2 linked regions of the Euzebya sp. genome follow. The protein of the gene in region 1 binds, or shares a complex with, the protein of each later gene. Links are inferred from orthologs where the notes say so. Each region holds a gene or a part of one and is shown on either strand. Other genes may lie near its edges.

Region 1 (3,215 bases):
CTGCCAGGGCCAGCTCGATGCTCAGGGTGAACGCGATCCCCTGCACGGCCATGACCACCGGCTTGGGGCAGGCCGGCCCCCAGACCCCGTACGGGTCGGTCATCCCGGGCGGGATGTACGGCTCCCCCGAGGCCACGGCCGGCCCGACGTCGGCCAGGTCCAGGCCTGCGGAGAAGTGGTCGCCCTCGGCGTGGAGGACCCCGACCCGCAGGTCGTCCTCGGTGGCCAGGCGGTGGTACGCCTCGGCCAGCGCGGCGTTCATCTCCCGGTCGAAGGCGTTGCGCTTGTCGGGCCGGTCGACGCCGATGTGGAGGACGTGGCCGTCGACGCGGGTGGTGATGTGCTCTGCGGGCATCGGTGCTCCGGCGGTGGAGGGGTGGGGGTCCGGTTCGCGGCTGCGCAGGCTACCCCCGGGGCCGCGCACCCCTCTCCGACGGCGGTGTCGCAGCCCGGACCTAGACTCGGGGCCATGTCGACGACGACCGCAGCGCGTCCCACGGAGGGCCGGTTCGAGCTGGTCAGCGAGTACGCCCCGGCGGGTGATCAGCCGCGGGCGATCACCGGCGTCGCGGACGCGCTCGGCCGGGGTGAATCGGACGTGTGCCTGCTGGGCGTCACCGGGTCCGGCAAGACGTTCACGATGGCGAACATCATCGCCGAGGTGCAGCGCCCGACGCTGGTGATGGCCCCCAACAAGACCCTCGCCGCCCAGCTGGCCAACGAGTTCAAGGAGTTCTTCCCCCACAACGCGGTGGAGTACTTCGTCAGCTACTACGACTACTACCAGCCAGAGGCGTACGTCCCCTCCTCCGACACCTACATCGAGAAGGACAGCTCGATCAACGACGAGATCGAGCGGCTGCGCCACGAGGCGACGATGGCGCTGATGACCCGGCGCGACGTGCTGATCGTCGCCTCGGTCTCCTGCATCTACGGCCTGGGGTCCCCGCAGCAGTACGAGAAGTACCACCTGATGATGACCGAGGGGCAGACCGTCGAGCTCGACGACGTCATCAAGCGCCTGGTCGACCTGCAGTACGAGCGCAACGAGCTGAACTTCGTCCGCGGCAAGTTCCGGGTGCGGGGCGACACACTGGAGATCTTCCCCGCCCAGGGCGAGACGGCGTGGCGCATCGAGTTCTTCGGCGACGTGATCGACCGGATCAGCCGGCTCGAGCCGATCACGGGCGAGCTGATCGGCGAGTTCGACCGGGCCATGATCTTCCCGAACAGCCACTACGTCACCGGTGGCGAGAACCTGTCGCGCGCCATCCAGACCATCGAGGCCGAGCTCGGCGAACGCCTGGCCGAGCTCGAGTCCCAGGACAAGCTGCTCGAGGCGCAGCGCCTGCGGATGCGCACCAACTACGACCTCGAGATGCTGCGCGAGATCGGCATCTGCTCGGGGATCGAGAACTACTCCCGCCACCTCGACGGCCGCCGGGCCGGTGAGACGCCGTACTGCCTGCTCGACTACTTCCCCGACGACTTCCTCACCATCCTCGACGAGTCCCACGTGACCGTCCCCCAGATCGGTGGGCAGTACGAGGGCGACCGCTCCCGGAAGGAGACGCTGGTCGAGCACGGGTTCCGCCTGCCGAGCGCCCTCGACAACCGGCCCCTCACCTTCGAGGAGTTCCGCACGAAGGCCAGCCAGACCCTCCACGTCTCGGCCACGCCCGGCCCGTTCGAGCAGCGGATGTCCTCCACCATCGTCGAGCAGGTCATCCGCCCGACGGGGCTGATCGACCCCGAGGTGCAGCTGCGCCCCACCAAGGGCCAGATCGACGACCTGATCACCGAGATCCGCGCGCACGCCGAGCGTGACGAGCGGGTCCTCGTCACCACCCTGACGAAGAAGATGAGCGAGGACCTGACCGACTACCTGCTCGAGGCCGGGCTGAAGGTGCGGTACCTGCACTCGGAGATCAACACCGTCGAGCGCGTCGAGATCCTCCGCGAGCTGCGCCTCGGCCACTTCGACGCGCTCATCGGGATCAACCTGCTGCGCGAGGGGCTGGACCTGCCCGAGGTTGCCCTGGTCGCGATCCTCGACGCCGACAAGGAGGGGTTCCTCCGCTCCGAGACGTCGCTGGTCCAGACGATCGGCCGGGCGGCGCGGAACGTCAACGGCAAGGTCGTGATGTACGCGGACAACCTGACCGACTCGATGCGGAAGGCGATCAGCGAGACCAACCGCCGCCGCGAGCTGCAGATGCAGTTCAACCGCGAGCACGGCATCGACCCCCAGACGATCCGCAAGCGCGTCGGTGACATCATCCAGATGGCCCGCGCGGCCGAGGCGGGCATGCCGTACCAGGCGGCCGACCCGTCCGCGCGCGGCACGGCGGAGAGCCGCGTGGGCATCCCGGACATCGGCGACATGCCCTCTGACGAGCTGGCGACGCTCATCCAGTCCCTGACCGACGAGATGCACCAGGCCGCCGCCGACCTCCGCTTCGAGTACGCCGCGCGGCTGCGCGACGAGATCGGTGAGCTGAAGCGCGAGCTCCGGGGGATGACGGCTGCGAGCTGATCATCGGCGCCGCCCACCGGCAGGTGCGAAGATGTAGTCGGACCATCACTCCCCGTGCACCGGCGGGAGGGTCTCGGACGTCACTGCCCCAGAGCCGTCACACCGGGGGAGGCCTCCGCGGGGGTCCTTGTCAAGTAGTGAGGCCGTAGGTAACTATTGTGACACCCGATCAGGAGTCTGGGATGCGTCTGTCTGCCCTTCTACCCGCGGCGCTGGCCATGGTCCTCGCCGTGGCACTGGTGCCGGCCGTCCCGGCGGGGGGTCAGTCCCACGCCGGTGCCGACCAGCCGGCGCCTGCGGTGCGGGCCGAGCCCTCGGGGGAGGGGTGGACGCCCGGCGAGCTCGACGTCGACTGGGCCGCGTTCGCCGCCGAGCACCGGCAGGCGTACGAGTCGAGCAGATGGGCGTCCGCAGCCGACGTCGCCGCGGATTCCCGCGACGCGCTCCGCGACGATGCGCGGGCGGCCTACGCCCAGGCGACCGGTGAGGGATCCGGCGCCGGCTACGCCGACGTCGGCACCCAGCGGTCCTCAGCGCTGGCCCAGCAGTACTACGACGAGTGCGACGACGGGTCGAACCTCCCCGACGACGGGGTGCAGGCGTCCCGCGCCGGCCTCTACCGCGGCGGCGCGGACACCACGGGCGGCACGTCCTACAACCCGTCCGCGCCGGCACCGCC
Region 2 (3,319 bases), on another replicon or contig:
AGCACCAGCGCGACGGCGAGGTGCAGGCCGACCAGCCCGAGCTTCGCCCCCGCGTCGATGTCGAGCAGGGCGACGGGGATCAGCGACAGCACCGCGACGCCCACCGCGATCGTCGTCCACAGCCGACGGCCGCGCGGTCCGCCGAGGAACGCCTCGAGCGCCCGCACGAGCGCCCACCCCGCCAGGGCGAGCACCAGCGCCACCCCGAACGTCGTCAGCAGGGACAGCTCGGTGAGGGTCGAGGACCCCGGCGTCTCGGGGACCTGGAGGTCCAGGCCGACCGGGCCGGCCAGCACCAGGTGCACGACCACGGCGACCGCAGGCGCCAGCACCACGCCGGCCAGGCGGTACCCGATCGCTGCGGGGGCGGGCGGGACGAGGTCTTCCTGGGTCTGTACGGGGCTGGCGCCGGCCATCGAGGGTCGCTTTCGTCGGCTGCGGGATCGGGGAGCGGCGTCAGAAGGGTAACCGCTGGACGGCGGCGGTCCGAACGGCCCCGCACGTGGATCGGGTGTGTGGATCGAGCGCCGGCGGTGTCGGACCCTCCGCCTACACTCCGGTCGGTCGTGAGCATCACCACACTGCCCCTGGACAGCCTGAACCCCCAGCAGCGCGACGCGGTGCTGCACGACGGCGGGCCCCTGCTCGTCGTGGCCGGCGCGGGCTCGGGGAAGACCCGCGTGCTGACCCACCGGATCGCCCGGTTGATCGCCGAGGGCGTGCACCCCTACGAGATCCTCGCCATCACGTTCACGAACAAGGCGGCGGGGGAGATGAAGGATCGCGTCGGCCGGCTGGTCGGCGACGACCTCGTCGGAATCGAGCGGGACGACCAAGGCCGTCCGCAGCGGCGGCGCTGGGGTGGCATGTGGGTGCAGACGTTCCACTCGGCCTGTGCCCGGATCCTGCGCAGCGAGGCGCCGCTCCTCGGCTACGCCAAGCACTTCAGCATCTACGACACCGCCGACTCGGGCCGCGTGATCGCCGACGTCGTCAAGGGGCTCGGGCTCGACACGAAGAAGGTGCCGGTCCGCGCCGCGCACCACGAGATCAGCCGCGCCAAGAACGAGCTGGTCGACTTCGAGACCTACGCCTCCCGGGCCGGCACGTGGTGGGAGTCCCAGGTGGCCGACGTCTACCGCGGCTACGTCGAGCGGCTCCACGCCGCCAGCGCGATGGACTTCGACGACCTGCTGACCAAGACCGTCGAGATCTTCCAGCTGTTCGACGACGTCCTCGAGCGCTACCGGCGCCAGTTCGCCCACGTGCTGGTCGACGAGTGGCAGGACACCAACCGGGCGCAGTACGAGCTCGTCCGCCTGCTCGCCGACGAGCACCGCAACGTCTGCGTCGTCGGCGACTCCGACCAGTCGATCTACGCGTTCCGCGGGGCGGACATCCGCAACCTGCTCGACTTCGAGCAGGACTTCCCCGACGCCACGCGGATCGTGCTCGACCGCAACTACCGGTCCACCCAGACGATCCTCGACGCGGCCAACGGGGTGATCGCCCACAACACCCAGCGGATGGCGAAGGAGCTGTGGACCGAGGCCGGCGCCGGCGAGCAGGTCGTCCGCTACACCGCCGAGAGCGAGCACGACGAGGCGGCGTTCGTCGTCGAGGAGATCCGGCGGCTCGGCGCCGACCACGGCGTGACCGCCGGCGACTGCGCCATCTTCTACCGGACGAACGCGCAGTCCCGGGTGCTCGAGGAGGTCCTCATCCGCCTCCAGATGCCCTACCAGGTCATCGGGTCGACCCGGTTCTACGAGCGCAAGGAGATCAAGGACGCCCTGGCCTACCTCGTCGCGCTGGTCAACCCCGACGACGACGTGGCGGTCGGGCGGATCCTGAACGTGCCCCGGCGGGGGATCGGGCAGAAGAGCGCCACCGAGCTGGCCGCCCACGCCGGGCGGAACGGGACCAGCCTCATGGAGGCGTGCCGGCAGGTTGGCGCCATCAACGGCCTGGGACCGCGCGCGGTCGCGGCGGTGGAGGGGTTCGTGTCGCTCATCGACCGGCTGCGGACCGGGTGGATCTCCGAGGAGCTGACTCCGCGGGAGGTCCTCGAACGCGTCCTCGACGTCTCCGGCTACCGCGCCGAGCTCGAGGCCGACCGGTCGCCGGAGGCCGAGGGCCGGCTCGAGAACCTGGCCGAGCTCGAGGGCGTGGCGGACGACCTGCAGGCGCTGCAGCCCGACGCGACCCTCCCGGAGTTCCTCGAGCGGGTCAGCCTGACCAACGAGCAGGACGAGCTCGCCTCGACGGGCGAGCCGGTCACGCTGATGACCCTCCACAACGCCAAGGGCCTCGAGTACCCGGTGGTGTTCCTGGTCGGGCTCGAGGAGGGGATCTTCCCGCACGCCCGGACGCTCAGCGAGCCGGACGAGATCGAGGAGGAGCGGCGCCTCTGCTACGTCGGCATGACCCGGGCCGAACGCCGGCTGTACGTGACGTCGGCCTGGTCCCGGACGCTGTACGGCGGGTCCCAGTCCAACCCGCCCAGCCGGTTCCTCGCTGAGATCCCCGCCGAGCTGGTCGACGACCGGTCGTCCGACCGCGGCGGGCCGTCACGTCGGGCCCTGTCCTTCGCCGGCGTCCGCTCCCAGCACCACCGCTCGCGCTGGGCGGCGGAGGAGGAGGACGACGACGGCCCCGAGTTCACCCCCGGCGACCGGGTGGTCCACACCCGGTTCGGCGCGGGACAGATCGTCGAGCTGCACGGCTCCCCCGGGGAGGAGGAGGCCGTCATCGACTTCGACGACCTCGGCACCAAGCGCCTCGTCCTGGCCTACGCCCCGCTCATCCGCGGCTGATCCGCGGCCGGCCCTCCGCGTCAGCGGGTCGCGGGCGCGGTCCGCGGTCTCGTCGCCGACGCCCGCGCGCCTCGCACGTCCTCCGCAGCCGGTGCGTCCCGCGCGTCCCCCAGACCAGGATGTGCACGTCGGCCATCTGAGTAGCTGATCTGCACATCGTGCGGGTCGGACGGGTCCGGTCACCTGCCCGCTGACGCAAGATGTGCACCTCGGCCATCTGGGTGGCTGATCTGCACATCCTGAGCCGGTGGAGTGGTCGGCTGGCGGTCCCTGGCCTGCGGACCTCCGCCCGCGTCCGGGAGTTGTCCACACCCCCCGTTCGCGGGGCAGCCGCGGACGTGTCACCGTCGCCGGATGGGCTCCTCCCCCTCACCGCAGGCGGTCGTGGCCGCCATCGCGTCCCGCCAGGCCGGACACGTCGCGGTCTGGCAGTGCCGGCTCGTCGGGCTGTCCGGCTCGTGGGTGTCGCTGCAGGTCGAGCTGCGGGGCTGGATCCGGGTCCA

What was found.
Region 2: the proteins of uvrB (region 1) and pcrA are in contact, whole or in part, in a crystal structure (PDB 7EGT), measured with the Thermus thermophilus proteins. The link is inferred for Euzebya sp. from one-to-one orthologs. Residues at the interface, in WP_096411307.1 of Thermus thermophilus: Glu23, Leu25, Arg26, Asp27, Gly28, Glu29, Arg30, Phe31, Arg55, Glu326, Asp327, Phe328, Glu379, Ser382, Gln383, His398, Gly400, Arg401; in WP_096412145.1 of Thermus thermophilus: His654, Arg656, Phe657, Gln666, Asp668, Glu669, Lys680, Arg681, Leu682, Ser683, Lys685, Tyr686, Ala687.

Annotation. Positions count from the first base shown.
Region 1 is NZ_CAXQBR010000109.1:33,239-36,453, reverse strand. Bases 101-3,002 are described here. They hold uvrB (excinuclease ABC subunit UvrB), read left to right. Parts: upstream 101-469; coding sequence 470-2,536; downstream 2,537-3,002. Other genes in these bases: ACEQ2X_RS23965 (S8 family serine peptidase), read left to right, coding at 2,719-3,002; ACEQ2X_RS23975 (crotonase/enoyl-CoA hydratase family protein), read right to left, coding at 101-355. Outside these bases: more of ACEQ2X_RS23975, read right to left, coding at 1-100; more of ACEQ2X_RS23965, read left to right, coding at 3,003-3,215. UniProt on the Escherichia coli protein: The UvrABC repair system catalyzes the recognition and processing of DNA lesions. A damage recognition complex composed of 2 UvrA and 2 UvrB subunits scans DNA for abnormalities.
Region 2 is NZ_CAXQBR010000087.1:3,434-6,752, reverse strand. What follows is about bases 186-3,191. They hold pcrA (DNA helicase PcrA), read left to right. Parts: upstream 186-566; coding sequence 567-2,816; downstream 2,817-3,191. Other genes in these bases: ACEQ2X_RS19045 (hypothetical protein), read left to right, coding at 3,171-3,191; ACEQ2X_RS19055 (DUF6069 family protein), read right to left, coding at 186-416. Also shown: more of ACEQ2X_RS19055, read right to left, coding at 1-185; more of ACEQ2X_RS19045, read left to right, coding at 3,192-3,319. UniProt on the Escherichia coli protein: A helicase with DNA-dependent ATPase activity. Unwinds DNA duplexes with 3'-5' polarity. Translocates on single-stranded DNA with 3'-5' polarity. Initiates unwinding more efficiently from a nicked substrate than double-stranded DNA.